3 regions of the Martinezella sp. CNPSo 3890 genome follow, and region 2 is predicted to be linked to each of the others. Evidence: riboswitches for the same ligand, from Rfam matches in the RefSeq annotation. Region 2 holds a riboswitch; each other region holds the start of a gene.

Region 1 (10,307 bases), on a different contig from region 2:
GTCTTTACGCCCTCCCAGTCGTAACTCATAAGTATATCCTCTCTGCTTCATGTCTTATCGACGTCGAGAAAATTCCAGGAATTGTTTGCGCGAAGCTTGCGGAACATTTTCCCTAGATCGATGAATAGATGTGCCGGATTATACAATCCAGCGCTGCATATTTGCCTTGATTTTTGCAAGTATAATCATAAAGCCTCACCCTCAAAGCAAACGCACTTTGATCCGGCTCTTTTGGGATGTCTTGTTAGATCAATGCTCTTTGGTTTGACGATTACGAAGATGAAGAGCTTGGGTTGGGGGTGCAAAAGCGGCTCTTCGATCGCTATATCCGGATGATCGCGATCGGAGATTGCATGCGGACTGCAACATCGGAAATTCCGGCAGAAGCCCGAGCGGCTTTGGCAATTGCCAAGGAAGTTTTCGGCGATCACCTTCAAGCCGTCTATCTGCACGGATCGGCGGTCGCGGGCGGACTGCGTCCGCAAAGCGATGTGGATGTTTTGGCAATCATCGATCTCCCGATGACCGATTCCATGCGCAAACGCCTGCTTGCTCGTCTTCTGGCGACTTCGGGTCGTCACCCAGTCCGGCCCGGTGCTTCACGCTGCATCGAGCTCATGGTGTTTCTGAAGGATCATCTTTCCGCACCACTTTTTCCGGCATGTAGTGAGTTTGTCTATGGTGAATGGTTGCGCGACGACTTCGAGGCCGGCGGAATCCCCGAGCCTCTTTGTGATCCGGACATCACGCTCGTCCTGGCTCAGGCGCGGCAGCAGGCCCTAACGCTATTTGGCCCGGCCCTTGATGATCTTCTTGTTGAAATTCCGCCCGGAGATATAGGGCGCGCTATACGGGAGGCGCTGCCGGCCTTGCTTGCCAATCTATATGGAGACGAGCGGAATGTTCTGCTGACACTGGCCCGTATGTGGAGAACGGCGGCGACTGGGGAATTCGTCAGCAAGGACATCGCCGCCGAATGGGTCATGCCGCGCTTGTCCGAACACGTAGCCCGAACGACCATGCAGCTCGCTCGCAATGCCTATTTGGGGGAAATACAGGATGATTGGAGGTTTCGACGGGGAGAGGCTCGCCACGCGGCGACCTGTCTGCATCGGCAGATACTGTCGCTGCTATAGGCGGCTGCCCATATGAGCCGACCACGTCGGATTGATGGCTTTGCCAGCTGGTTCAGCTGCGCGCTTCAAGTCACGTCAGACATATTCGCTTGACGGCACTGGCGATCGCTTTCGACCGTATGCGGTCAGTGCTTCTTATGCACGCCTTCCATGACGCTGAACACAAAGATCGCAGCCAGAATCAGCATCAACGTATAGTCGAATGCGGTGAGCAGACGCAGTAGTTCCATGATGTTTCTCCTCCCACAGAGAACACGAACCAGAACAACCGCTAGTATGTTCCTCGAACAGGTGTATGCCAAGTTTTTTACATCTTGCGATGCAAAAACAATGTTGTGCGGGGCACAAATAACCGTTTGTTTGCAAAGGCATATCAGCACTGTATTGACTGCCGTTGGTTGCAGAGAGGGCAGGCACGCGCTGCAATCGTATTGTCAACAAATTTTATAGAGTATATCACTACCTCACTGATAATTGCCGTTGCCGGCGGATGTAGAATTCGTGTGGCGATCGATCTGGAGGAAGTTGGCTATTGACCATCGGCTCGGACCACCAGGCGCCTGATCTGCCTGTTATCGTCATAGTTGGCGGCGGCGTTTCGGGGACGGCGGTTGCCTTCCATTTGCTACAGAACCAGTCGGGGCGGGGCTGTCAGCTCTTTATATTCGAGCCAAGGGAGCGTTTGGGGGCAGGGCTTGCCTACGACACGCAGGATCCTGCCCACCGCATCAACGTGCCGGCGGCGAAAATGAGCCTGCTGCCTGACGACATCGAGCATTTTCAGCGCTGGCTGCTGGAGAATGACGCGCTTGTCAATGATGATGCGGCAGTCGCCGCCAATGGCGTTTTTTTTCCGCGACGCTCCATTTTTGGCAATTATATCAATAGCATGATCCGTCCTTTCGTCGAGAATGGGCGGCTCCTCCATGTCAGGCAAAGTGTCGAGCGTATTCAAAGGACGGACAACCGCTGGACGGTCACCGGTGCTGATGGACAGCGCGTGGATGCTGATATTCTCGTCATCGCCACCAGTCATCCGTCGCCCTTGCCACCGCAAGGGCTGCAGGATGCGCTTGCCGATCACCCGCGCTTCATTCCCGATCCGACACGACCGGATGCGCTTGCGGCCATTCGCGCCGAGGATCGCGTTCTGATCGTCGGCAATGGTTTGACCTCGGCCGACGTCATTGCCTCGCTCGGGCTCAGAGGCCATAAGGGGCCGATTACTGCCATATCCCGACGCGGCCTGCGCTCGCGCGGCCATGCGGCAGTCAGGCAGGAGCCATTCGGCGATTTCGCCACTCAGCCGTCGAAGACGGCAGTCGAGCTGCTGCGCAACGTACGTACCGCCATCCGCAAGGCACAGGACGAAGGCCGCAGCTGGCATGCTGTCATCGACCAGGTGAGGGCGCAAGGCCGGCATGTCTGGCACGCGCTGCCGATCGCGGAACGGCGACGTCTCGTCCGGCATTTGAGGCCATTCTGGGATGTGCATCGGTTTCGCGTTGCGCCGCAGGTGGAGGCTGTCAGCGAAGGGGCGCTTGCAAGCGGCCGGCTGGAAATACTGGCGGCTTCGGTCGCGGCGGTCGGCGTTGCAGATGACGTGGTCGACTGCACCCTACGCCTCAGCCGTTCGGAGCGATCCGTTGAAAGGCAATTCGATGCGGTCGTGGTCACCACCGGACCAGGGCATCGCGGGATCCTGCAATCGCAGGGCTGGATCGACGAGCTATCGAAGGCCGGATATCTCGCAATGGATCCCGCACGGCTGGGGTTTTCCTGCGATATGCGATCACGGGCGCTTGCCGGCGATGGAACGGTGGTTCCATCCTTGTTTATCTCCGGACCGCTTGCGCGCGGAACCTTCGGCGAATTGATGGGATTGCCCGAGGTGGTCGAGCATGCCGTTCTGGTGGCCGACCAGGTGGCGGGTGCGGTTGCCGACTTCAGGCGTGGGCAAGAGAAGGCATATTTGGACAGTAGCGCCGCCTAAATCCAAGAAAAGCCGCAAATTCGTTGCTTAGGCGATACAATTGCCTAAATTTACTCATATAAACTATACAATTTGTGAGTTACTGTCTTGTTCGTAAGGGGCTGCGGGGTTACTTCCGCAATCTGTGCTGACAGGACCGGCCCGTTGAGTCTCTTTTGAGCCACGCCGGGTTTTCAACAATCGACTTTGCAGTAAAGCGGACGGCGATGCTTACGAAAAAAGGAAAATACGGACTGAAGGCGCTGGTGGATCTCGCACGCCTTGGTCCGGGTGAAACCGCGTTCATCAACGATATCGCGTTACGCAACAATATTCCGAAGAAGTTTCTCGATACCATTCTCCTCGAATTGCGAAATGCCGGCGTATTGCGTTCGAAGAAAGGCCCAGGCGGCGGTTATTCGCTGTCGCGCCCCGCATCGGAAATCCGTATCGGCCATGTCATTCGTACCCTCGACGGCCCGTTGGCGCCTATCCGTTGCGCCAGCCGTACGGCTTACGAAGCCTGCGACGACTGTTCCGATCCGGAACGCTGTCAGGTCCGGCGCTCGATGACCGAGGTGCGTGACGCGATTGCCGAGATTCTCGACAACATGTCGCTGGAGGAATTCGTTGCCGGTGGCGCTGACGCCGATATCCCGGAACGGGAAAACCACCGGGCCTCACATATCGGCTGACCTTGTCGATTCTCCTGCGCCCATTAAGGCAATGAGGTCTTCGATGGCTTTACGCCGTTGAGATGGTAGTTGCCGACGATGTGGTATTTCCGGCGGGCCGGTTCATGCAGGGTGTGAATGCGGGCGTTGCGCCAGTGGCGGTCAAGGTTGAGTCCGATGCGCGCAGACTCCGTGCCCGCAAGCTCGAACAGCGCGTCGGCTGCTTCCATCGCGATATCGGCAGTAATCGTCTGGGCCGCCGCAACGGAGAGTGCGGCGTCGATAACATGATCTTCGGTGAGATTGATCTGTGCGGCATCGATCTTGCCGCCGGCGCGCTCCACCATCGCCGTCGCCGCCTCAATGCGGATGGCAATCTCGCCGATCCTTGTCACGATCAGCGGATCGTTGACGGCTCGCTCATCCCCGTTGCCTGAGTGAGAGCGGGTCCGCACGAATTCCATCGTCGCCGTCAGCGTGGAGCGGGCAATGCCGAGATTGATGCCGGCACCGGTGAGCTGGTTCACACTATCGATCACTGTAGGCTCAGCCAGCTTTTCTCGGTGCAGAAGAAGGGCGTCGGCATTGAGATAGACATTATGCAATATGATCGTGCCGTTTCCGGAGGTGCGCTGACCAAAGCCATCCCAGTCGTCGATGATCTGGATGCCTTCCATATCTCTGGACACGACAGCGGCGATCAGCCCCTTGCGTTTGTCGGTCGTGAATAGCGCAATCCAGTCCGAAAACAGAATGCTGGCGGAAGGCTGACTCCGTCCGCTGAGGCGGAAGCCGAGCCCATCCGCTGTCAGATGCCAGGGATGCTGGTCGGTGCCGCTTGCACCGGATTGGGAAAAGATGCCGCCGAAACGATCGCCGATAATGGCGCGGTCGAAAAGGGATGCCCGTTGGTCCTCGCTGCCCCCAATTCTCACCGCTTCCAGCACATGAAAATGCGTTTGCAATATCTGTGCTATGGAAGGATCTGCCTCAGCGAGGATCGCAACGACCTCGGCAAGAACGCAGTTCGAAATGTCGATACCGCCATGTTCCGAAGGAACGGAAATCCCCAACAGGCCTGACTGCGACAGGGCTTCGACCTCGTCATAGGGCAGGATGCGATTGATATCGCGATCGCTTGCATGCTGAGCAAAACCGGCGGCGAGCGAACGTGCGATGTCGAGCGCTTCCTCTTCGCTCTGAACGCGATGGGCGGGCGGCCTGACACGTTCGTGCAACTGCGAAACAGTCCCCATTCACCACTCCTCGGCCAGCGCCAAGTCGGTTTCTCAGGCGCAGCAAATCCCTGCGATCTTAATTTCGATAGATGGAGTGTACAACGGATTTTCCTGGCGCATTCTTGTTGCGCCCTCGGGCACGATAGGTGCCGACCACGAAAATTGTAAGCGAGCAGCCCGATATAATGCGTTGAGGATGGCGGGTTGCGAACCCTCCTCTCGGGGGCCAACGAATAGCGAAAGCTGCTTCATAAGCTGATCCTAGGGCTTGGATTTGCTTTCCCTTTTTGCTGATCGACGCAGGTACCGGATACGAAGGGGGTGTCCGGTCGCCAGCCGTTTTCTGTACCGCAGCTTCGTCGACCCTATTCCGCCCGGACAAGAAAGCACTTGCTAGCGGAGCGTTTTCGCGCTTTCATATACGACTAAATAAGTAGACAATGGCAATAATCCTGCTGCCTGATGGCTTTTGACGAAGTAATCATATGGCGGCTGATCGCAGGCATCTGGTGTTGGATCAGAGTTGGACCTGCCTGTCGCATCTTTCATTTTGGAAGGATCCTGATTGAAGAAGCGCGACGCGTATTGAGAACGGAAGCGGCTTTCGTGCGTTCTGTCGGCCGCAGTCCCAAGGTTGCCGAGGCCCGGATATCGGCTCTGTGTTTCCGGACCTGTGAAGTCAGCAAGCCCAAGAAAGGCATGATCGACCACCTCTCGCCCCAGGAGTTGATATGACGGTTCAGGGATTCTTTTCCGCCAGGACGAACGCGACAGCGCGGCCTTATGCGATGCCCCGCATTGCCGTGATTGGGCGCGGTTTTTCCGGCATGATGATGGCGATCGCCTTGATGAAGACGGTTCGCTTTCCCTTCCATCTGCAGCTTTTCGATCCTAATTCCACCGTCAGCGGCGGACAGGCGCTCGCCTCCGGACATAGCAGTGAAATTCTCAACAGCCGTGTTCGCGATCTTTCCGTTTCCGCGGGAGATCCCGACGACTTCAATCAATGGCTTTGCGGTAATGTGCCTTTCCGCAGCGCCGTCCCCGCCGCCATACCCGGTTTTTTGCAGATCTTCGTACCGAAGAGCATTTTCAGCGACTACGTCTATCAGCGCTTTTCGGAAGCCTTCTCGTCACGGCGGGATGTGGCGGTGCAGGTCAGCAGTGAGACGGTCTTCGGGCTTCGGCGTGTTCGTGGCGGCCGTTTCGTAGTGGAAAGCGATGGCGCCGCCAATGCGCCTTTCGACATGGTGGTGCTGGCGACAGGCTATGGCATTAGCGATCACGAATTCCAGGCCAGCGATCTCGTGACCGTGCCGACGACGGTGCGGGCGCGCCGTCTCGTGTCGCGACCGCATACGATCCTGCTCGGAAGCGGCCTGCGCGTCGTCGATCGGCTGCTGCAGATGCGTGAGAACGGCTATACGGGACAGATCACCATCGTTTCGCGGCGAGGCTTTCTGCCGCAGAGCCACACGCGCAACAATGCCGATCCGGTTTTCCCTGCCGACGAGATGCCCGGCAAACTCAGCGAGATCGTCCGCTTCGTCCGCAAGGCTTGCGTCGAGGCGGAGGCGAACGGCCAGAGCTGGCAATCCGTCATGAACGGCTTGCGCAAGCATGCGCGCTCGCTTTGGCGATCTCTGCCGGCCGGGCAGAAGCAGCAGTTCAACCGCCATTTGCGGGCGCTTTATGACAGCCATCGCAATCGGCTTCCCGAGGCGCTGCACTTGCGCCTCAATCAGGAGCTTGCCGAGGGCAACACGTTGCTGCGGCGCGGTCATTTTATCCGCCGCACGCCGACCGGGCTGGTTTTGAAGCCGGCTGGCCGGCAGGAGACCGAGCAGCTCTATGCCGACGACGTAATCGATTGTCGGTGCCAGGCGCCGGATCTGAATGCACCCTTGCTGCGTAGCCTCATCGATGCCGGCCTCGCGGTGCCGGACGAGCTTGGCCTCGGTCTCGCCGTGGACGCGACAGGCTCGCTTGAGGTCAACGGGCGTACGACAGACGGGCTTTTTGCGATTGGTCCCCTGGGACTTGGAAGTCTCCCCGACATCGATCTGGTGCCTGAGATCGTGACGCAGGCCTATGCGGCGGCAGAGAGCGTCGCGGAGCGTTTTCATCCTCAGTGCAAGGCGGTCTGACAGCCCTGCGGTTTCTTTCATTCTGGATCGCGATTGAGTGCTTCCGCATATGCATATCGCAGTTGCGGCCTCGAGCGGAGATAATGGCTTGTCATTTGTTATGTAATAACGTAACGATTGCCTACTCAGGCCGAAGCTCCAGGACAAATGAAAGCGCATATGACATCCCCGTTGCCCGCATCCGCTTTCTATGACATGAATACCGCCGATGGTGCTGCTTTCGGATCGATCCGGATGGCGGCTGAAAAGGGAACACGGTGCGGATTACCCATCAGGGGCCAAGACCGTGGCTGCCCCCGCAACTGTAAGCGGAGAGCGCGTTCGCAATATGCCACTGGCGTCAAGCCGGGAAGGCGCGAACGAGTTGTGACCCGCGAGCCAGGAGACCTGCCATCGACGATATCAACCGCAACGGACGGGGTGTTCCGATGGAAAATCAGTGGTTGGGCGAGGGCGCCGCTGCGTCCGCTGGCCCCATCTTGACTGTGCCTCCGGCGAAATCTCCGGGAGGCATCTCATGGATAATACAAAAGAGGCGACGCACCGGATCACCGTGTGCACCAACTGCCGTCATGTCGGCAAACCGTGCCGGCCGGGCCTCGAACTCCTGAAACATCTGCAGATGGCGATCTCCCAGGCTGACGCCGCACTCGCGGATGATTTCAGCCTGGAGGGCAGCGTCTGCATGGCGGGCTGCGAACGGCCGTGCACGGTCGCTTTCCAGGCCACAGCAAAGTCGACGTACCTCTTCGGTGACATCGAGGATGCGAGCGATATCGGTGCGCTCGTCTCCTTCGCGAAGCTTTATCGGGATCGCCCCGATGGACTGACCCGCGAAAGCGAGCGCCCGAGAGCGCTGGCAGGCAAGACCCTCGCGCGCATTCCCGCCGCCATCGTATCAGCCGAACGCCAGCTGGTCGTGTTGCAATAGGAGCCGGGTCATGTCCGAACGAAGCGCACGACTGAAAGCAGACGGCATCAGCTGGGGTCCCCAGAAGGGAATGCCGATCATCAGTGGCATCACGCTGTCAGTCGAGGCCGGCGCCCGGCTTGCGATCATCGGTCCGAATGGAGCCGGCAAGTCGACCTTGCTGCGCTGCCTCTATCGCGGCCTCAAGCCGCAGCGAGGTTCGGTGCGTCTCGACGGCATCGATCTTTGGTCCATAGGTCCGCGAGAGGCGGCGCAGCGCATCGCCGTCGTGCCGCAGGAGACGCCAGGTGATTTTCCCTTCAGCGTGCGGGACGTGGTGTTGATGGGCCGCATCCCGCACCGCAAGGGCATGGCACGCTGGAGCGATCGCGACCATGAGGTCACGACCAAGGCGCTTGCCCGTCTGGAACTGGAGTCTTTGGCACAGCGGCAATTCGCGTCGCTGTCGGGTGGTGAGAAGCAACGGACGCTGATCGCCCGCGCCTTGGCACAGGAGCCGGAACTCATCATCCTCGACGAGCCGACCAATCACCTCGACATCCGCCATCAGCTCGAGATTCTTGAGCTACTGAAGAGACTCGGCCTGACGATCATCACGACGCTGCACGACATCAATCTCGCTGCTGATTTTGCGACGCAGATCGCCGTCATGAATTGCGGGCGGCTTATGGGCCACGGCGAACCTGCCGAAGTCCTGACTGTGGAGCATGTCTCGAACGCTTTCAGGGTTGGTACGCGGCTGCATCGCACCGACGGCGGTCCGCAGCGCTTTTCCTTTTCCCTTCGATAATACGATCATTGGAGTTATTCATGTTTTCTCGCATATCCCTGTCTGCCGCGGCCTTGCTTATCGGAAGCCTGTTTGCGGGCACGACACTCGCCGAGCCTGTCACCGTGCGCAGCTGCAATCGCGATGTGACCTTCGACAAAGCGCCGGAGCGGGCCGTTTCCAACGACGTCAACCTGACCGAGATGATGTTGGCGCTGAAGCTGCAGGACCGCATGGTCGGCTATACCGGCATTTCCGGCTGGAAGACGCTGGATGAGAAGCTGCGTGACGGCGTGAAGGAACTGCCGGAGCTGTCGCCGAAATATCCGAGCAAAGAGGTGCTGCTCGGCGCCAATGCGGATTTCTTCTTTGCCGGCTGGAACTATGGCATGAAGGTCGGCGGCGAGGTAACTCCGGAAACGCTCGCCCCCTTCGGCATCAAGGTCTATGAGCTGACCGAATCCTGCATCTTCGTCATGCAGAAGAACAAGCCGACCATGGACGACATGTTTGTGGATCTCCTCAATCTCGGCAGGATCTTCCGCGTCGAGGACAGGGCGGGGGCGCTCGTCGCCGGCTATCGCAAGCAGCTTGCTGAGATCCAGGCGAGGATCGGTCATGTCGACAAGCCGACCAGCGTTTTCGTCTATGACTCCGGTGAGAAGAAGCCGTTCACATCGGGGCGCTATGGCATTCCGACCGCCTTGATCGAGGCTGCCGGCGGCGTCAATGTGATGGACGACGTCGAGAAGAGCTGGACTGAAGTGTCCTGGGAGCCGGTCATCGAGAAGAACCCGGAAGTGATCGTCATCGTCGACTACGGCCAGGTCACCGCCGCCCAGAAGATCGCCTTTCTCAAGGGCAATCCGGCCTTCAGGAATATCGATGCCGTGAAGAATGACCGCTTCGTCGTGCTGCCCTATGTGGAGGCGACGCCGGGGCCGCGCAACATCGAGGCTATCGCCACGCTGGCCAGGGCCTTTCACCCGAGCGCCATGTAATCGTCTGCAATGCCGATCCGTCCAGTCGATCATGGGGCGGATCCCTTCCTCAAGATTCAAGCATGCGCCTCAATCTCTCCATTCTCATCCCCTTGCTCGCCATAGGCTTCATTCTGTCGATCACCGCCGGTGTTTCGCTCGGTTCGGCATCCATTCCGTTCTCCACCGTCTGGTCGATTGTCGGCAACAGACTGCATGTTGGTGCCTTTCCGGCCACCTGGTCCAGCGGGCAGGAAAGCATCGTCTGGGACGTCCGTTTTCCGCGCGTCGTTCTGGCGGCGCTCGTCGGGGCGGGGCTTGCCATCACCGGCGCCGTCCTGCAGGCGCTGACGCGAAATCCATTGGCGGACCCGCATCTCCTCGGCGTCTCCTCCGGGGCGGCATTCGGCGCCATTCTGGCGCTATTGCATACCGGGCTGATCCTCGGCCTGTTGACGGT
Region 2 (10,307 bases):
CGCTCAGATCCAGCACGGCAATAGCCTTTTCGATGCCGGGAATATCTGGTGTTCCAAAGCGGATCAGCGCTTCGTTCGCGGAAACCTCAGTCGCGTCGAGGCGCACGGCTGCGCCCGGTGCATAATGCGAAGCCATCATCCCCGGAGCCTCGATGGCAGCCGAGGCTTTCTTCTTGCGCTTCAGCGCCTTGCCGGCCACTCGTTCGATCTCGCTTGCCGCCAGCCCGCCGGGCCGCAGCAGACGCATCTCGCCATCCTCGACCTTGACGATGGTCGATTCCACGCCGACGACTGAGGCGCCGGCATCGAGGATGAGCGTGATCCGCTCCCCGAGGTCTTCACTCACATGATCGGCGCTTGTGGCGCTGATCTTGCCCGAAGTATTGGCGCTCGGCGCGGCAAGCGGACGGCCGAAGGCGCGGATCAGATCGCCGGCAAAGCCTTGCGGCACGCGGATGCCGACCGTGTCGAGCCCGGCAGTCGCCAGCGGATGGATGCCGCTGTCGGGTTTGAGCGGTAGCACCAGCGTCAGCGGGCCGGGCCAGAAAGCTTCCGCCAATTTACGGGAGGTGGGATCGAAGACCGCATAGCGTTCGGCCATGGCGAGATCGCTCATATGGCAGATCAGTGGATTGAAGCGCGGACGGCCCTTCGTCTCATAGATCCGGGTAATGGCGGCTGGATTGGTAGCATCGGCGGCAAGACCATAGACCGTCTCCGTCGGCAGCCCGATCGGCAGACCCTCTGCGAGAGCCGCTGTCGCGACTTCGATCGCCGTTTGCGGATGTTCGAGAATGTCTATGTGTCGTGCCATGGCCTGCCTGTTTGCAGTTCAGGCCGTTTCTTATGCTCTTCGAGTTTTCGGATCAATCGTCAAAGCTGGCGAATAATGTCGCGAAGCTGCTCGTTGCGGGCGCCGAGCAAGAGAACATTGCGGATGGCGATCTGCGGATCGTGAGTGTGGAACAGGACGCCATTGCCTCTGACGTCGCGGTTGATCGTCAGCTTCTTGTCTTCCGTGTCCTTGTCCGGGTGGATGGCGACGGCGAAATACATCCGCGAATATTTGAGGCTGATGTCTTCGAAGAAGTTCTCTTCCTGGCCGATGCGGGCAAAGAAATTGGCGATATAGAAAGCCCAGTTCACGTCCTCGTAATGCGCGAATTGCGTCCGCGCAGCGGTGACGTGGCAATAGCCGAGATGCGGCGTGTCCTTCAGCGTGTGATGAAAGATGAGCTTCGGAAAGCGGATGGACTTGTGGAAGCTGTTGAGCCGGTCATGGGTTTTTTCGCCGGCATCCCTGAGCTTCTGTGCCGTGCGCACAGCCACCTGCTCATGGGTAAGATATTCCCGCTCTTCCGCCAGCCAATGTGGCCTGTTGCGGTTGATGCGGCCGGTGCGCAGGAATTCGCTGTAGCCCGTCGTCGATACCGGTGGCGCCGGTTCGGGCTCGGCGGGCTTCCCAGCGTCGAAATATCTGAGTTTGGCCATGCCGGATCTCGCTATAAAACTCTTTGGAGAACATGATGGATTACGGAGCTTGAGCCGAGCTTGATCGCGCCTGAGCCAAGACTACCGCTACCGACTCTGCAGGCGCTCTCCGCCGCCCACTTATTCTCCTGATTAGCGGCCGCTCGCGGGCTTGTCGCAATCAGAATAAAGCGTCATTGGCAGAATGCAAATGCGATGCTCGGGCCACCTCTCGCGCGGGCGACTAAATGATTGAATCACCTCTCAATATTTTCACGGCATGCAACCGTCCCGGCGTCCCGTTTCGCCTGTCGTCAAATTCGAAGCCGATGTCGCATTGCAGCGCAGCGGCTTACGTGGCCCAGAGCTATGATGATATCAATCTCAAGGTGCCGTCTGCTAGGGAGACGGAGAATTGGGAAGCCGGTCAAAATCCGGCGCTGCCCCCGCAACGGTGGTGGAGTGAGGCATGGCGGATAAAGCCACTGGACCGATCGGTCTGGGAAGGTGCCATGGGGCTCTGGAAACAGGGCCGCTCCAGAGCCCGGAAACCAGCCTTGGGCACATAGGTTTACTGACCGCGGCGGGTGGTCGGGACATTGCTTTTGGCCGCTCCCAATCGTCCGTGCATGTCCTTTGCCCGCCTCCTAGTACTGCTAAGGATAGGCAAATGGACATCGGCAGCAAAGTTCTGCGGCAACTGAAGAACCACCGGACGGGTTTCAGCCTTGAGCAACCCTTCTACACCGATCCGGATTACTTCAAGCTCGATATGGAGACGATCTACTATCGCGACTGGCTGTTTATCGGCCATGATTGCGAAGTGCCGCGCGCGGGCAATTATTTCACCGTCCAGATCGGCGATTATCCCGTCGTCATCGTCCGCGGCCGCGATCAGGTCATCCGCGCTTTCCACAATAGCTGTCGCCATCGCGGCTCACGCGTCTGCACGACGGAGCGCGGCTCCTCGGCAAAGCTCGTCTGCCCCTATCACCAGTGGACCTACGAACTTGACGGCTCGCTGCTCTTTGCCCGCCAGATGGCGGAGGATTTCGACAAGAGCCAGTATTCGCTGAAGCCGGTTCACTGCGAAAGCGTCGGCGGCTACATCTTCATCTGCCTCGCGCAGAACGCTCCCGATTTCGCCCCGGTTCGCGCGACGATCGAGCCCTACATGGCGCCGCACCGCATCAGCGAAGCCAAGGTCGCCTTCCAGAGCACCATTATCGAAAAGGGCAACTGGAAGCTCGTCTGGGAAAACAACCGCGAATGCTATCATTGCGCGGCCAATCACCCGGAACTTTGCCGCACCTTCCCGGAGGCTCCGACCGTCACCGGCGTGCAGGGCGCGATGAGTGACCCCGTCATCACCGAGCACTGGGCACGCTGCGAAGCCGCCGGCCTGCCGAGCGAATTCAAGATCTCTCCTGACGGGCAGTTCCGCACCGCCCGCATGCCGCTGATCGAAGGTGCCGAGAGCTACACCATGTCCGGTCAGAATGCCGTCAGGCGGCCGCTCTCATCTGACGTGACGATCAACGGCATCGGCACCATGCTGCTGTTCCACTACCCGACGACGTGGAACCACATGCTCGGCGACCACGCGATTTCCTTCCGTGTCCTGCCGATCAGCGCCGAGGAAACGGCCGTCACCACGAAGTGGCTCGTCCATAAGGATGCCGTCGAAGGTGTCGACTACAATCTGGAAGAGCTGACCCACGTCTGGACCGAAACCAACGATCAGGACCGCCGCATCGTCGAGGAAAACGCCTTCGGCATCCGCTCGCCGGCCTATGAGCCCGGTCCCTATTCGGAGGTCCATGAAGGGGGAGTCATGCAGTTCGTCGAATGGTACACGACCTTCATGATCAACCGGCTGCAGGGCGACCAGGCTAAGCTGTCGGCGGTTGCCTGAGCATGAACATGACCGTCTCCCTTCCGCATCGCCACCTCGATCAGATGCAGCCCTGGAATGACAGGCAGCATGTGCTCGAATGCCTTTCGGCAACGCCCGAAGCGCCCGACGTGATGACCTTCACGTTCCGCTCCGACAAGGACAACTGGTTCCGCTATCTGCCGGGCCAGTTCGTGACGCTGGAGCTGCCGACGGCTCCGGAGCCGGTCATGCGCACCTATACGCTGTCGTCGACGCCGTCGCGGCCCTTCTCGGTCGCCGTGACAGTGAAAGCGCAGAAGGATAGCATCGGCACGCGCTGGATGTTCGAGAACCTGAAGCCCGGCATGCGCATCAAGGCTTTCGGCCCGCTCGGCGATTTCAGCCATATCCGCCATCCCGGCGAGAAATATCTCTTCGTCTCGGCCGGCTCCGGGATCACGCCGATGATGGCGATGACGCGGTATATGTCCGATATCGCACCATTGTCTGATATTACCTTTGTCAACTGTTCGCGCAGCCCGACGGATATCATCTTCCGTTCCGAGCTCGAATATCTCGCCCGCTTCATGCCGAACCTCAACCTCGGCTTCATCGTCGAGGGTTGCGGCCGCACCGATCTCTGGTCGGGTTTGAAGGGCCGCATCGACAAGGCGAAGATCGGTCTGCTGGCGCCGGATTTCATGGACCGGACGATCTTCTGCTGCGGCCCGGAAGTCTTCATGGACGCCGTGCGCTCCATGCTCGAAGCCCATGGTTTCGACATGTCGCGCTATCATCAGGAAAGCTTCCAGCCGGCCAATGCGGCAACGCCGCTTGCAGAGGTCTCCGACGATGCATCGGGCGAGGCGGCGACCACGATCCGTTTCACGATGGCGGGCAAGGATGTGGCCTGCGCAGCGGGACAAACCGTGCTTCAGGCGGCCCGTGGCGCCGGCGTGCGCATCGGTGCCGCCTGCGAATCCGGTCTTTGCGGCACATGCCGGGTCATGAAGCTCTCCGGCGAAGTCGAGATGAGCCACAATGGCGGCATCCTCGATGACGAGATCGACGAGGGCTATATCCTCGCCTGCTGTTCGCGTCCGAAGACGGATGTGCAGATCGAGGCGTAGAGCATTTCCAGGTGCGCAGCGGTTTTCCGTCCGGAATGCGTAAACAAACAAGAAGATAGAGCGTTTTCGCGATTTGAGGAAAAGCGAAGATACTCTAGAAATCCTGGTAATTCAGCTCGTTGATCTCGGCCGGCTTCGATTGCGGGGTCGAGGCAGTGACGACTGGGTCGACGTCGGCTATGAGCGAAACGAGCGTCTGCCGCGGCCCGCTGCACATCTGTGCGAGCGCGATCGTCACGTCCGGTGCGGGCAGGGGTTTGGCCGGCAGGAGATCACCTTGCGGCCAGATCTTGGCAAGCTGAATCTTCGTCATCGGCACGACATTGACGTCGATATCGGTGAGCGTGCCCGGCACGCGATAGGGGCAGCTTTTCTCCGAGCAATTGTCTGAAGAAGCGAACTGCCAGATGGCATAATTGTCCCAGTTGCCGAGTGGAAAAGTGCCTTTGACATCGGGCTTGTAGCGCGCATACCACAAGGGCAGCCGCGACAGCAGCGGATAGGTGCCGCGATGGTCGGCTATGTATCGCGCCGTGTTGTGATTGACGTAGAGAATGGGGTAGCGCCCGGTCCTGACCTTGATGTGGGCAACATAGATCTGCGCGTCATCCAGCGACATGAACTGCGTCGTGTCCATGCCGTCGATATCGAGCACCATCAGTTCATCCGGCTGAGGATTGGCGTAGTCGAGAAAATGATTGGCCTGATCGATCGGATTGCCCGGGCGCCCCAGATGATAGGCGCCCCATAACAGGCCATTCGTCTTTGCCAGCATGCGGCGGGTTTGAAACAGTTCGCGGCTAACTGCGTATTTTCGCCACATCGTCCTGCAATGGGCCACCGTATCGCCGCCATGGTCGCCTGTGCAACTGAAGCTTTCAGGAAGTCCGTCGGACGCCTTGGAGATGAAGCCGGCTATCCGTTTGTCCTGCAGAAACGCGGTCCAGTCGATGGTGTTCAGCTCGTAAGCATCGACAATCAGGGCGTTTTTCGGATCGCCCCAGGGCTGGCTTTCGCCGGCCGAAGGCTTTGAGACCGGCCCCATCAGGGCCAGGATCGTCAGCAAGCTGTAAATGAGGAGGTTACTCTTTCGGTATCCTTTCATGAAATAATAGTAAGGATTGCTGGTTAATCTTGGGTTAAGAAAGCAATCACTATAAGTTCATCGTGGAGCCCCTCGTAACTCCTTAAATCGGTAGGGATTTGAGGAACTAAATAACGCGCTGCCGCGTTTCTTGCCGTCTATTCGGATATGCGACGAAGCAGGCGGCGAAACCTTGCTCGGGAAGCATTCCCGACATGAAACGCTACAGGCTTGAGTATCAAGTCGAACCAGGGAATGGAGATGAAAATGCTTGGTTTCCGTGCAAAAATCGCGACAGTCGCCTTAACGGCTGCCGTCGCCATGACGAGCTTCACACCGTCTTTTGCCATGCAGATGCCGGCCGCACCGATCGTAAAACAGGCCGCGCCCACCCAGGCCGCGCCTGGTAATGTCGAACAGGTGCAGTGGCGCCATGGCGGTTACTACCGCCGCGGCTGGTATGGCGGCTATCGTGGTTATCGAGGGTATCGTCATGGCTATCGCTATCATGACGGCTATTGGTTCCCGCTGGCTGCCTTCGGCGCAGGCGCGCTGATCGGCGGCGCGATCGCCAGCCAACCGCGTTACTATGAGCCGGCTCCGGCTCCGTCCGCGGGCATCAACCCGCGCCATGTCGCCTGGTGCGAGTCGCGCTATCGCTCCTATCGCGCCTACGACAATACGTTCCAGCCGAATTCCGGCCCGCGCCGTCAGTGCTATTCGCCATATTTCTAAGCAGCGTTTCCAGAACGACCAATGCCAGCTGTCCGGTTTTTCGCCGGGCGGCTTTTTGCATGATTCGACGTCAGAGAATATTGACCCGCTTGAGTAGCCACCATGCCAGCAGCATGGAGGCGATGATGAAGCCAACCGCATATCCGGTGCCACTTGCACCGCTCGCCAGCGGCAACCCTGATGTGTTCATCCCGAAGAATCCGGTCACCAGCGTCGGCGGCAGCAGAAACGCGGTCATGATCGACAGGATGTAGAGATGCCGATTGATCTCGGAGGCAAGCTTCGAATCGATCTCTTCGTGCAGCAGCCTCGCCCGTTCCTGCAGTGCATAGACGTCGTGCTCGACCGCTTCGAGGCGTCCCGTCAGCCGGCCGGCGACATCCTCGAAACCGAGCGGCATTTCCTCGTCGTCGGAGGCAGCGGCGTGGCGCATCAACGAGAGAACGGTCCGTAGATGGCGATGCAGGCGCACGATCGTCCTGCGGATGGGCGGCAGCTTGGCACGCTCGTCGCGCGACGTATTGCCGTGGACGAAATCCTCAATGCCATTCAGCTCTTCGCTGATTTCGATGACGACGGAGATCAGGGTTCGTTGGAACTCGACGACGATCAGCTCGAAAATATCAACGGGATTGGAAAATCGTGCGGCGTTTTTTTCGATCAGCACCCGGGTCCTGTCCAGGCTGCGCAGCGGCTGCAGCCGGGTTGTTATCAGCTGGCGATCGGTCAGTGCGAAATGCAGCCAGCCGATGTCGTGGGTGTTGTGGGCAAAGTCGCGCTGGAAGTCGACCAATGTGCCGAAAAGCATCTGCTCGTCGACCGTAATCGTTGCATGTGTCTCATGCGTGGTCAGCGCTATGCGGGCGGCTTCGTTCAGCCCCGGCGCATCCTCGAGGAAGGCCGGCACCCGGGCATCCACGAGATTGAGATGCAGCCAGAGAAAGCCGTCGTCGCCGAACAGCCTCGAACGATCGGTATCGTCAGGTAGGCGCTCCGGCTTGGTTTCGCCGGGACGGAGACGGTATGCCCAGATAAAGCCTGGTATGGTGTTGGCTGACGTGAGCGTGTTCATGGGGGCATCATTCGCATTGTCTGAACAGTTGCCTTAGTCTTCGTTCATGACGATTGTTTATGCAAGTCGCTGCTTTGGCGGAATAATCGCGGATATAGGCGGCGATGTCACGGCCGCTCGGCACGCGTAAGACACATGTCACGTTCGGGTTCGCGAGATGATGGAAATCGATGCTTCCTGCAATTTGAGAAAATTGACGTTTACGTAAAAATAAACTAGCTATAACCACAAATGGCCGATGGTCCGGATGAGGCGGGCCATCGCTCGTATCGATCCGGAGGAAATCATCATGTACAAGGCGCCTGTCGAAGAAATCGCGTTCACCCTGAAACATGTCGTTGGCATGGAGCGCGCCATGGAAGAGGGCGTTCTCGGCGATCTCAGCACCGATCTTGTCGATGCCATCCTGTCGGAAGCCGGGCGTTTCGCCGGCGAAGAGGTGGAGCCGCTTGCCGAGAATGGCGATAAGCAAGGCGCAAGGCTGGCGGATGGCAAGGTGGTTCTTCCCGATGGCTGGGAGAAGCTCTACCGCGACTGGATCGCTGGCGGTTGGAATGGCCTGACCGCGCCCGAGGAGTTCGGTGGGCAGGGTCTGCCGCACATGCTGAACATCGCGACGCTGGAAATGTGGAATTCCGCCTCAATGGCCTTCGGCCTCGCGCCGACGCTGACCATGGGAGCGGTCGAAGCGCTGCGGGCTCACGGCAGCGAAGACCTCAAGAAGACATATCTGGCAAAGCTCGTCTCGGGCGAGTGGACGGGGACCATGAATCTGACGGAGCCGCACGCGGGTTCCGATGTCGGTGCTCTGCGCTCCCGCGCCGAACGCCGCGATGACGGCACCTATCGCATCTTCGGCCAGAAGATTTTCATCACCTGGGGCGATCACGAAGCGACCGAGAACATCATCCATCTCGTTCTCGCCCGCCTTCCGGATGCGCCGCTCGGCACGCGCGGTATTTCGCTGTTTCTCGTGCCGAAATTCCTTGTGAATGAGGATGGTTCGCTCGGCGCCCGCAACGATCTTTTCGTGCATTCGCTAGAACATAAGCTCGGCATCCATGGTTCACCGACCTGCACGATGATCTATGGCGATGGCAAATATGGTGCGGAAAAGGGCGCCGTCGGCTGGCTGGTGGGCGAGGAGAACAAGGGCCTCGCCTGCATGTTCACGATGATGAACAATGCCAGATTGGCTGTCGGCATTCAGGGCGTGGCGATTGCCGAAGCGGCAACCCAGAAGGCTATCGCCTATAGCCGGGAGCGCACCCAGGGCCGCGCGCCGCGCACGGCCGTATCAGGCATGAGCCCCATCATCGAGCATCCCGATGTCGCGCGTATGCTGCTGACGATGAAAGCCCTGACGCAGGGCTCGCGCGCGATCTGCTACGCCTGTGCACAGGCGATCGACATGTCGCATCGCGATCCCGAGAGGGCGAAATATTGGCAGGAGCGTGCAGCATTGCTGACGCCGATCGCCAAATCCTTTTCCACCGATGCCGGCGTCGATGCCGCATCGCTTGGCATACAGGTTCATGGCGGCATGGGCTTCATCGAGGAGACGGGGGCAGCACGCCTGCTGCGCGATGTGCGCATCGCACCGATCTACGAGGGCACCAACGGCATCCAGGCGATCGATCTGGTGACGCGCAAGCTGACAATCGGCAATGGCGATCAGGTGCGCGGCATCATTGCTGAACTGCGTGAGATTGCCGATAGTGTCGCGAAATCCAATCTCGAAGGCTTCGGTGAAACGGCGCCGCGGCTGCAGGCAGCCATTGCCGATCTCGAAAAGACGAGCGAATGGCTCCTGTCGAAACAGGCAGAAGGCGCCATTGCTGAAGCTCTGGCGGGCGCCACGCCTTATCAGCGGCTTTTCGGCCTGGTGCTGACCGGCTCGTATCTGGCCAAGGGTGGCCTTGCCGATGCAGGCGACGGCGAAGGCGCCAAGCGCATCACACTCTGCCGGTTCGCTGCCGAAAATCTTCTGGCCGAAACCGCCGCTCTCTCTGATCGGGTTATCGCCGGCGCATCCAGCCTCGAAGCCGCCCGCGTCGCACTAGCCTAAGGGAAAAGCCATGACCGACCACATCCTGATCGAACGCGCCGAGACTGCGCCACAGGTCCAGATCATCCGCTTCAACCGGCCGGAAAAGAAGAATGCCATCACGCGCGCCATGTATCAGGCCGTGACCGATGCGCTCAAGGCAGCGGAAGCTGCGCCGGATATCCGCGTCCACGTCTTTCTCGGCACCGAAGGCTGCTTTTCCGCCGGCAACGATCTGGCGGATTTCCTTGCCTTCGCCATGAGCGGCAATATGGGGCGCGAAGTCATTGATTTTCTCGTTGCACTGGCGAGCACAAAGAAGCCCGTCGTCTCTGGTGTCGATGGTCTGGCGATCGGCATTGGCACCACGATCCACCTTCATTGCGACTTGACGATTGCTTCCGATCGCAGTCTGTTCAAGACGCCGTTCGTCGATCTCGCCCTCGTTCCCGAGGCGGCGTCGAGCCTGATCGCACCGCGTATCATGGGCCACCAGCGCGCCTTCGCCCTGCTTGCGCTTGGCGAAGGCTTTTCCGCTGCCGAAGCGAAAGAGGCGGGCCTGATCTGGAAGGTGGCGTCACCGGAAACGCTGGAGACCGAAACGCTGTCGCTGGCCGCAAAGCTCGCCGCCAAGCCGCCCGAGGCTCTGCGGATTGCGCGTGACTTGATGCGAGGCCCAACCGATGCCGTCCTCGACCGCATCCAGGAGGAAGCCGAACATTTTGCCGCCCAGCTGAAAAGCGCCGAGGCCCGCGCGGCTTTCGAAGCCTTCATGAAGCGGTGAAGCTCACCCGCCCTCGTGCTTCGAGACGGCCTTTCGGGCCTCCCCAGAATGAAGGCTAATCTCTGGCGCATCTCGATCGTGAGCGACTCCGCCCTCATGGTGAGGTGCG
Region 3 (10,307 bases), on a different contig from region 2:
TTGGTCGCCATGATTTTGTCGCGCGCGGCCTTCTTCTTGGCCATCTTGTCGGCGTGACGGGCATCGTCGTTCTTCGGCACGCCCGCACCGGTTTCGGCCAATTCGTCGCTCATTGCATTCTCCCTGATATTATCGATTTCTGTGCCAGCGGCCCGCCACGCCAGATGTAGAGCGCGACAAGCGGCTGATCTTCCGTGCGCATCGCGTGGCGGATATTCGAGGGGTGATGGATGATCTCACCCGACCAGCGCGGCAGGAACAGTTGGGCATCCTTGCTCCATAGCGAGCCGTCGGTCAGAGGAATATAGATTTCCTCCGCCTCGTGATGATGATCCGGATAGTGCACGCCGGGACCAAGCAAGAGAAAACCGCCGGCCATCTCTTTGGTTGTGAAATGCCCGCGCGTGCCAAAAAGCTCGACCCAGCCGTATCTCTCGAGGAAATCCGCGCCGAAATCGGTGATGCTGTAGGTCTGCGCCCAATGCAGTTCGTCCACGGCTTGAAGGAGCCTGCCGAGCAGCACACCTTCCGCCCCATCGCGAGACCGATCATGTTTTCGAAGATAATCGACGACGGGCAAGTCCTGCGGCACGAGCAAGCGCTTCTTCATCGACCAGTCGAAGCCTTCAATGAAATGCCGTAGCACTGGATCACTGCGCGATTGCAGATAATCCCGAAAGGCGGCCAGAAGCTCGTCGACCGTACTCATGCCGCCGCCTCCTCGCCCTCCTTCAGGCTTTCCAGGTCGAACCGCGCAGAATTGCTCCTCGGCGTCCAGAGTTGGCGATCGATCGCCTCAAGCAGACGTTCTCGCATCTCCCTGAGTGCAGCCGGATTTTTCTCTGCCATGAAATCACGCACGCGCTGATCGATAACGAAGGCCTGATAGACGGCCTCGAAATGATGATTGCGGACCGCACCGGTCGTCGCTGCGAAGGCAAAGAGATAATCTACCGTTGCCGCAATTTCGAAGGCGCCCTTGTAGCCATGGCGCATGATGCCCTCGATCCACTTGGGGTTGACGACGCGCCCGCGCACGACCCGACCGATCTCCTCTTCAAGCGAGCGGATTACAGGCTTTTCCGGCCTCGAATGGTCGTTATGATAGATCGAGGGACGCGCGCCGCCAAGCTGCTCGGCCGCTGCCGCCATACCGCCCTCGAACTGATAGTAATCGTCGCTGTCGAGCAGATCGTGCTCGCGATTGTCCTGGTTCTGCACGACCGCCTGGATCGAACGCAAACGCTCTTCGAAGACGCCCCGCTCCGCCCTGCCCTCCTCGCCGGCGCCATAGGCATAGCTGCCCCAGACGAGATAGGCCTCCGCCAGATCCGCGCGCCGCTCCCAGCCTTTCTCATCGATCAGCGCCTGCAGACCAGCTCCATAAGCGCCGGGTTTCGACCCGAAGATGCGATAGCCCGCCCGACGACTGGCAGACGCGGTGTCCAGCCCGGCCACCTCAAGCCGCGCGATCTCGCCGCGCATGCGCGCCGCAATCGGATTGTCCGTTGCATCCTCATCGAGCATGCCGACCGCGCGGATTGCCCTATCGAACAAGGCGATCTGCTCGGGAAAGGCATCGCGGAAGAAGCCGGAGATGCGCAGCGTGACATCGACACGCGGCCGCCGGAGCATGGCCGGCGGGATGATCTCATAGCCGGTGACGCGGCGCGAGGTCATGTCCCAGACCGGCTTGACGCCAATCAACGCCAGCGCCTGCGCGATATCGTCGCCACCCGTGCGCATGTTCGATGTGCCCCAGGCTGTCAGGCCGAAGGAAACGGGCCATTCGCCATGATCCTGTACATAGCGGCGGATGAGCAATTCGGCCGATTTCTTGCCAAGCTCGTAGGCCGCCGGCGTCGGAACCGCACGGCTATCGACCGAATAGAAATTGCGCCCCGTCGGCAGAACATCCGGCCGGCCACGAGTCGGTGCGCCGGATGGGCCGGGAGGTACGAAACGACCGTCGAGACCTTTGAGCAGAGCCGCGATTTCCGCGTCGCCGCAGGCAAGGATGGACGGCTGGAGCTTCGAGCCAATCTCGCCGAGAACCATGCGAGTGTTGGGCCAGTTCTCCGGGCAGGCCGTTTCGCCATTCACGAGTTCTGCGGCCAGGAGTTCGATGCGCTCGACGGTATCGCCCTGTGTGCGCCAGGAGGCGTCGGAGATGTCTTGGAGAATTGTGGGGCGCGGGCCGGTCCATTCGGCGGCCATGTCACAGTCTAGCGGGTCGAATGGCTTGTTCGGAGGGATACCCCCCTCTGTCAGCTTCGCTGACATCTCCCCCACAAGGGGGGAGATTGATTGGAGTGTGCCGCTTCGTTCTCCCGATTTATTACCAACAGCATCTGCGGATTCGACAGTCACTTGAGGCGATGGGGCAGCACGAGCAACCAATCTCCCCCCTTGTGGGGGAGATGTCGCGAAGGCGACAGAGGGGGGTATCGCACTCCCCACATCCTCGAACGCATCCCGAGCAATCGCCCGCTGCAGACTCTGATCGCCACCCTCGCCCAGCCCGCGCGGCACCCTTGCCAGCGCCACCGTCAAATCCGTCAACAACCGCCCAGCGGGCGAGACGCCGAAAATGTGCAACCCATCGCGGATCTGCATTTCCTTGAGGTCGCAGAGATAGGCATCGAGCTTGCGCAAGGCCTCGTCTTCGCCCTCGCCCTTGGCGATGCCGGCATCCTGATCTAGCCCGATATCGGCGACGAGATCGAGGATCTGTTTACGCAGCAGACGGATGCGGCGGGGATCGCCGCCGGAAGCCTCGTAATATTCGTCGACCAGCGCTTCCAGATCCTTCAGCGGGCCATAGCTTTCGGCACGCGTCAGCGGCGGCGTCAGGTGATCGATGATGACGGCGCTCGTGCGGCGCTTGGCCTGCGTGCCCTCACCAGGATCGTTGACGATGAAGGGATAGAGGTTCGGCAGTGGTCCGAGGATTGCTTCCGGATAGCAATTTTCCGACAGCGCCAGTGCCTTGCCCGGCAGCCATTCGAGATTGCCGTGCTTGCCCATGTGAATGACCGCATGCGCATCGAAAGAGCGGCGCAGGAAGGCATAGAAGGCAAGATAGCCGTGCGGCGGCACGAGATCGGGAGAATGGTAGCTCTCCTTCGGATCGATATTGTAGCCGCGCGCCGGCTGGATACCAACGAGCACATCCCCGAAGCGGGAGAACGGCAGGGCAAAGCCGTCATCCAACGCATAGGGATCGGCCTCAGGCTCCCCCCAGCGCGCGGTAATCTCATCTTGAATCGGTTTGGGAAGCGACGAGAAAAAATGCTTGTAGTCGCTGAAGGAAAGCGTCTCGCCGACCACGCGGCCATCGTACCCCGAATTTGTCGGCCCTTCCGCCAAGTGCCGCATCAGCGCATCACCGTCGGCAGGCAGATCGGCAACGCCGTAACCGGCCGCCCGCATCGCCTTCAGCACTTCGATCGTGCCGGCCGGCGTATCGAGCCCGACACCATTGCCGAGACGTCCATCACGATTGGGATAGTTCGCCATGACAAGCGCAACACGGCGATCGCCGGGCGGCGTATTGCGCAGCCGCGCCCAATTGGCCGCAAGCCGCGCCGTATAGCGCATGCGATCCTGAAGTGGCTCGCTGGCAACGATATTGGCCTCGACCCTTTCATCATAGCGGGCCGCAGCCTTGAAGGACACGGCGCGGGCGAGAACGCGCCCGTCGACCTCGGGGAGCGCCACATTCATGCCGAGATCGCGCGCCGAAAGCCCCTGCGAAGATTCCTCCCACGCCTCCTTCGATGAAGCCGAGAAGATGGCTTGCAGAACAATGGCGTCACCAGTCTCCAGCACTGTTGGCTGCCGATCCGCGCCCGGAGCTGAAACGGCAAAGCCCGTGGCATTGATGACCACGCCCGGTTTCAGCTCGGTAAAGACACTTTCGAGAATACCGACCGACACGGCGTCCTTGAGGCTATAGGCAAAGACCGGCAACGGCCGCATGCCCTCAGCGATAAGCGCCTCCATCATGGCTTCGACAGGTCTGGTTTCACCGCTCTGAACCAACGCCCGATAGAAGGAAATCGCGACGGTCGGAGGTTCGAATCCTGCAGGGATCACCATCTCCGCTTTGGAGACTCTCCGCCACTCTTCGACGCCGATCACGCCCCGCCCCGGCCACCAGATCCCGGCCTTCATCAAGGGTACGGCGGGCATCGGCTTCTCGGCGCCTGAGAGCATCGCCTCGGCATAGGCGAGAAACACCCGCGAATTCGCCTCGCCGCCCTCGATCAGATAGGACCAGAGCGCATTGAGATCATCGAGTGCGACGTTGGAAAATGGCGTTAGCCCGGGATCGGGTTTCGAATCTCCCGGCAGCACCGCGATCAAGGCACCCTGGCGCGCTGCACAGGCATGCAACGCTTCCAGCGCATAGTGGAAGTAGCTTGCTCCTCCGAGCGCCCGCACGATGATGAGCTTCGCATGCCGCGCCGTTCTCTCGATATAGGTATCGACGGACATCGGATGCTTGAGGCTCATCAGGCTTGCAAGCCGAAGGGAACGGCCGCCCTCTCCGTGGGCCGCGGCAATAGCCGCAAGCTCGGTATCGGCAGCCGACAGAAAGAGGATATCGCCGGGCGACTGCCCGAGATCGATCGCCTCCTCTCCGTCGCTGATGGTTCCCTTTTGAGCCAGGAGAAGGTGCATGGATTTCCCTTAGACCAATGCTTCGATCGCCTTGCGAACGATCGTCTCGTCCATCTCGTGCAGGCCGATCACGACAAGCCGGGTCGCGCGGGCTTCACCCGGCGTCCAGGCGCGATCGAAATAGGTGTCGATGCGGCTGCCGACGGCCTGAAGCTGCAGGCGCATGGGCTTGCCGGGGACATCGACGAAGCCCTTGAGGCGCAGCACATCATGCTCCGCAATCACGCCCTTCAGCGCATCGACGAAGGCGGCCGGATCGGCAATCGGGCCGAGTTCGACGACGAAGCTGTCGAACTCGTCATGGTCGTGCGGCGTGCCATCCTCGTGCTCCAGCTCGTGATGAGATTTGCGGTTGACGATATCGTCTTCCGTGCCGATCCCGAGGCCGAGCAGGACAGCGGCCGGTACATCGCCGTTCTTCGCCTCGATGATCGTCGGCTTGCGGGCGGTGCGCGAGGCAACCTCGGCGCGCACGCGGCCGAGTCCGTCGGTGTCGATCAGATCGGTCTTGTTGAGCACGATCAGATCGGCGCAGGTCAGCTGATCCTCAAACAGCTCTTCGATCGGGCTTTCGTGATCGAGCGAGTCATCCTCGACGCGAGCAGCCTCTACGGCGTCGTGATCGTCGGCGAAACGGCCGGCCGCAACAGCCGCGCTGTCGACCACCGTGATGACGCCGTCGACGGTAACGTGCGTACGAATATCAGGCCAGTTGAAGGCAGCGACCAGCGGCTGCGGCAGCGCGAGGCCCGAGGTCTCGATAACGATATGATCCGGGCGCGCATCGCGCTCCAGAAGCTTCGTCATGGTGGGAATGAAATCATCGGCGACAGTGCAGCAGATGCAGCCATTGGTCAGCTCGATGATGTCATCTTCCGTGCAGTTCTCCGCTCCGCAGCCCTTCAGCACATCGCCATCGACGCCAAGATCGCCGAATTCGTTGATGATCAGCGCGATCTTCTTGCCGCCGGCATTCTGCAGGAGGTTGCGGATCATCGTCGTCTTGCCGGCTCCCAGGAAGCCGGTGATGACGGTGGCGGGAATCTTTTCCTGGTTCATATAGATCAGCCCTTCATTTTCAGCGGCAGGCCCGCTGCGATAAAATAAACTTCGGCACTTGCCGCCGCGACCATCTGGTGCAGGCGGCCGGCATGATCGCGAAATTCGCGCGCCATGCGATTTTCCGGCACGATTCCCAGGCCCACCTCGTTGGAAACGAGAACGAGTCTCGATCGTGCAGTCGACAGAAATGCAGTGAGAGCGGCAAATTCTGCCGCCATATCCCGCTCGGCCATCATCAGATTGGTCACCCAGAGCGTCAGGCAGTCGATAAGCACCGCCCGCCCCTCCGCGTCGATAGCGGCAAGCTGTCCGACGAGATCCATCGGCTCCTCATGCGTCTGCCATAGATCGCCGCGATCGGCACGATGCTTGGCGATGCGCTCGCGCATCTCGTCATCCCACGCCTGCCCTGTCGCCACATAGTGACGTTCAAGACCAGTGTCCGAAACCAGAGATTCGGCAAACCTGGATTTGCCGGAACGCGCGCCGCCAAGGACGAAGATCGCTTGGGAAATCGAAGACGACATGCGTTATGCCCGCTCTCGAGCAAAAGCGAGGGTCGGCAGCACGTCGCTGGAACCGGGAAACAGGCGCCTACACGCCGAAAACTCGTCTTGCGCCATGACAACCTCCGTGCTGGCAGCGGAACTCGCGTCCCAAAACAGGCTCTGCGCCCGGCACGCATGGCAGGTCTCCTGGCTCGCGGATGAGGCGCCGCGACGGGGGCGGACCGAAACCGGTCGCCCCCGATCGTGCACCAGCGGATCTTTCTCACCTTCCCGGCAATGCATCATGAAAAGGCGGACGATTCGTAGAATAAGAGGCGTCCAGCCCCGGTTAATCATGATGCCACACCAGTGGCTTTTTCGATTTGCGCCTGCCCCGCCCCGTTCGCCCCATGCGAACCATCGACGAAATAGACTTCAAACCGAACGAAAGACCCTGACCGCTCTACAGTCGCGGGGTCGGCTGTGATGAGAACGCCCGGATTGGGTCCGCCCCTTCACATTCCCTTTTCATCCCATGCGGCAGATCGCCGCTCAGGAACCATTCGTTATGCCGCAATGATTAGGCTTTCACTGAGTTCAAGTCAATCAAGGGCATGGATGCGACCTGCGCCATCCTGATTGCGAATTCGGTTGAAAATTCCCATAAAACCAGCGGCTTTTTTGCCGTATTTCTTTGATGTTAGGAGTTTATAGAGGGTAAGCCCTCACATTCGAGCAAAACGTATCGTCCGCTTCCAATGCTGCAGAAATTCCAACCGCGACGTCTCGGCGTCTTCTCGGTCCTATTCGATCTCGGTCGCTTCAGGGCATTGCTGCGCCGTGGCGAGCTGGGACTTGTTTTTGCCGGCGCGCTGGTGGGAATAGCGTCCGGCTGTGCCGTCACCGCGATGAGCTATATCTCGCGCAAGCTTCACAGCGTCATCTACGGTATAACCGACTACGAACGCTTGAGTTCGGCGGCAATGGCGATTCCCGACAAATCGGTGTTGTTCATCGCGCCGATCGCCGGCGGCATCATTCTCGGCATATTGCTCTACATATTGTCGCGCACGCGCAAGAAGCCGATGGTCGACCCGATCGAAGCCAATGCGCTGCATGGCGGCCGCATGTCGCTGACCGACAGCATCATCGTCGCCGTGCAGAACCTGATCTCGAATGGATTCGGCGCGTCTGTCGGGCTTGAAGCAGGTTACACGCAGCTCGCCGCGGGCATTGCGTCCAAATTCGGCTATAAGATGCAGATGCGCCGCGCGGACCTGCGCATGCTCGTCGGCTGCGGTGCTGCGGGTGCTATTGCCGCAGCATTCAATGCGCCGCTCACCGGTGCCTTCTATGCCTTTGAGCTCATCATCGGCAGCTATTCGATCCTGACGCTAACCCCTGTCGTCGTCTCGGCACTGATATCGACGATGATTGCAAGACTGCTTGCCGGCGATGACTTCGCCATCGATATCGATCATTTCGGGGCGATCGTTCCGGCAGATTATCTTCCAGCTATCCTGCTTGGTGCCTTCTGCGCCGGTATCGGCATCCTGATCATGCAAGGCGTCGCATGGGTCGAGGAACTGGCGCGCAAAAGTTCCATCGCGCCGCCTTTCCGGCCCGCGCTCGGCGGGCTGGTCGTCGGAACACTGGCGCTGATTTCGCCGCAGGTCCTGTCTGCCGGCCATGGCGCGCTGCATCTCAATCTGTCTACGGACGTGACGCTGGGCGCCTTGCTGGGTCTATTCCTGCTGAAATCGCTCGCCTCCGCAATATCGATCGGCTCCGGCTTCAGAGGCGGCCTCTTCTTCGCTTCGCTGTTCATGGGCGCGCTGCTCGGCAAGATCTTCGCCTATTGTGCACCCTATTTCGATCATGCCACGCTGACGCCGGTCGTCTATGCCGTCGTCGGCATGAGCTCGCTGGCCGTTGCCATCATCGGCGGCCCGCTGACCATGACCTTCCTGGCGCTTGAAATCACCGGGGACTTTCCGATCACTGCCCTGGTGCTGGCCGCCGTCATCACCTCATCGCTGGTGGTGCGCACGACCTTCGGCTACTCCTTCGCCACATGGCGCTTCCATTTGCGCGGCGAGAGCATCCGCAGCGCCCACGATGTCGGCTGGATCCGCAATCTCACTGTCGCCCGCATGATGCGCCCCGACGTGCACACGGGCAGCATCGACATGAGCATCGAGGAATTCCGCAAGAATTTTCCGATCGGCTCGGCGCAGCGCGTCATCCTGATCGACAAGAACGAGAAATATTCCGGAATGGTTCTCGTGCCCGACGTCTATGCGAGCCCGATCGAAAAAGACGACGAGGAGCACGGCCTTTCCGATTTCATCCGGCTGCGTAACGAATTCCTGCAGCCGCAGATGAACGCCAAGCAGGCAGCCGCCATGTTCGAGCAGACGAAGAGCGAAGCGCTCGTCGTGGTCAACGACCTGATCGAGCGCAAGGTCATCGGTCTGCTGACGGAGAGCTATACGCTGCGCCGCTACAGCGAAGAACTCGACCGCCGGCGGCGGGAAGTGTCGGGGGAACTTTAGGCGACCAGACCGTCGAGCCAGGCGGGATCGAGTACACTTTCCAGCTCTGCCGCAACCTCGTCCAGCGCCGCATCGACGCTGGCACGATAGTTCATGCGCTCGCCGGAAAGGCCGAAGCTTGCCAGCAGCTTCGCCCGGTAAGCATCGCTGCCGAAGAGCCCATGCAGATATGTGCCCATAACACGGCCATCCGGCGATATGGCTCCATCGGGCCGCCCATCGATCATGGTCGATGGCCGCTCGCAGTCCGGACCCCGCGTGACGCCAAGATGGATTTCATAGCCCGATAGCGGCACATCATATTCCTTGGAAACGGCAGTGCTATTCCGTACCGTCTTTTCCGGAGCCATTTCCGTCTCGATATCCAAAAGACCCAATCCGGGCGTCTCGGTCACCGATCCCTCGATACCGAGCGGATCGTAAACGGTATGGCCGAGCATCTGATAGCCGCCGCAAATGCCGATGACGCGACCGCCGCGGCGCACATGGGCAGCAATATCGCGATCCCACCCATGCTCACGCAGATCGAGAAGGTCACCGATCGTAGACTTCGAGCCAGGTAGCACCACAAGCCCTGCATCGGCGGGCAAACGCTCTCCAGCGCGAACGAAAACCAGATCGACATCGGGCTCGGCTCGCAGCGGGTCAAGATCGTCGAAATTGGCAATCCGCGACAGCACCGGCACGGCGACCTTGAGCGCGCCGGACGAGCCACGAGCAAGCCGCTCCAGCACAACGGAATCCTCCGCCGGCAGACGCGCCGCCGCCTTCAGCCACGGCACGACGCCATGGCATTGCCAGCCAGTGAAGCCGCCGATGGCCTCTATGCCCTCACCGAACAAGGAGACATCGCCACGGAACTTGTTGATCAGATAGCCACGGATCATTCGCCGGTCTTCCTCCGGCAATATATGATACGTGCCGACCAGTGACGCGATTACGCCGCCGCGGTCTATGTCACCGACCAGCACGACGGGGACATTGGCGCGTGTCGCAAAGCCCATATTGGCGATATCGCCGCGTCGAAGATTGATCTCGGCAGGCGAACCAGCTCCCTCGACGACAACGAGATCGGTTCCTGCCCGCATCGTGGCGAAGCTTTCGAGTACGGCACCAAGCAGCTGCGGCTTCAGCGCCTGATAGTCCCTGCCCTTGGCATGGCCCCAGACCTTGCCCTGTACGATGATCTGGCTGCCGGTTTCCGATTGCGGCTTCAACAGCACCGGATTCATGTGAACCGATGATGGCACCCGCGCCGCAAGCGACTGCAGCCATTGGGCGCGCCCGATCTCGCCGCCATCCTCCGCAACGGCGGCATTGTTGGACATATTCTGCGGCTTGAACGGGCGCACCCTCACGCCTCTGTTTGCGAACAGCCGGCATAGTCCTGCGACTAATACCGTTTTTCCGACATCGGAGCCGGTTCCCTGCAGCATGATCGCTCTTGTCATTCCCCACCACCTCGATGCGCCACAGCCACTGAAAACGCTAGATTCCGCCTTGATTCTGCCGTGAT

What was found. Region 2 has a riboswitch for cobalamin ahead of AC13RC_RS01670 (aromatic ring-hydroxylating oxygenase subunit alpha). Riboswitches for the same ligand answer to the same signal wherever they lie in the genome.
Region 1: another riboswitch for cobalamin. It lies ahead of AC13RC_RS11210 (DUF1636 family protein); the one in region 2 lies ahead of AC13RC_RS01670 (aromatic ring-hydroxylating oxygenase subunit alpha).
Region 3: another riboswitch for cobalamin. It lies ahead of cobU (bifunctional adenosylcobinamide kinase/adenosylcobinamide-phosphate guanylyltransferase); the one in region 2 lies ahead of AC13RC_RS01670 (aromatic ring-hydroxylating oxygenase subunit alpha).

Annotation. Positions count from the first base shown of each region.
Region 1 covers NZ_JBXSOR010000003.1:269,006-279,312, reverse strand. Annotated here, with positions in the region: gene AC13RC_RS11245 (hypothetical protein) at 1-51, opposite strand, end outside; gene AC13RC_RS11240 (aminoglycoside adenylyltransferase family protein) at 354-1,136, shown strand; gene AC13RC_RS11235 (FAD/NAD(P)-binding protein) at 1,669-3,129, shown strand; gene AC13RC_RS11230 (RrF2 family transcriptional regulator) at 3,336-3,803, shown strand; gene AC13RC_RS11225 (SfnB family sulfur acquisition oxidoreductase) at 3,827-5,038, opposite strand; gene AC13RC_RS11220 (hypothetical protein) at 5,414-5,731, opposite strand; gene AC13RC_RS11215 (FAD/NAD(P)-binding protein) at 5,752-7,167, shown strand; cobalamin riboswitch at 7,360-7,576, shown strand; gene AC13RC_RS11210 (DUF1636 family protein) at 7,685-8,098, shown strand; gene AC13RC_RS11205 (ABC transporter ATP-binding protein) at 8,109-8,888, shown strand; gene AC13RC_RS11200 (ABC transporter substrate-binding protein) at 8,909-9,868, shown strand; gene AC13RC_RS11195 (iron ABC transporter permease) at 9,931-10,307, shown strand, end outside.
Region 2 covers NZ_JBXSOR010000001.1:347,810-358,116, forward strand. Annotated here, with positions in the region: gene AC13RC_RS01660 (L-threonylcarbamoyladenylate synthase) at 1-814, opposite strand, end outside; gene AC13RC_RS01665 (DUF6656 family protein) at 874-1,491, opposite strand; cobalamin riboswitch at 1,841-2,044, shown strand; gene AC13RC_RS01670 (aromatic ring-hydroxylating oxygenase subunit alpha) at 2,141-3,385, shown strand; gene AC13RC_RS01675 (FAD-binding oxidoreductase) at 3,388-4,476, shown strand; gene AC13RC_RS01680 (glycoside hydrolase family 25 protein) at 4,571-5,521, opposite strand; gene AC13RC_RS01685 (BA14K family protein) at 5,828-6,295, shown strand; gene AC13RC_RS01690 (transporter) at 6,366-7,367, opposite strand; gene AC13RC_RS01695 (acyl-CoA dehydrogenase family protein) at 7,657-9,435, shown strand; gene AC13RC_RS01700 (crotonase/enoyl-CoA hydratase family protein) at 9,446-10,198, shown strand.
Region 3 covers NZ_JBXSOR010000003.1:225,894-236,200, forward strand. Annotated here, with positions in the region: gene cobO (cob(I)yrinic acid a,c-diamide adenosyltransferase) at 1-113, opposite strand, end outside; gene AC13RC_RS11020 (dimethylsulfonioproprionate lyase family protein) at 110-709, opposite strand; gene cobN (cobaltochelatase subunit CobN) at 706-4,686, opposite strand; gene cobW (cobalamin biosynthesis protein CobW) at 4,696-5,745, opposite strand; gene cobU (bifunctional adenosylcobinamide kinase/adenosylcobinamide-phosphate guanylyltransferase) at 5,751-6,275, opposite strand; cobalamin riboswitch at 6,417-6,815, opposite strand; gene AC13RC_RS11040 (chloride channel protein) at 6,995-8,791, shown strand; gene AC13RC_RS11045 (cobyric acid synthase) at 8,788-10,242, opposite strand.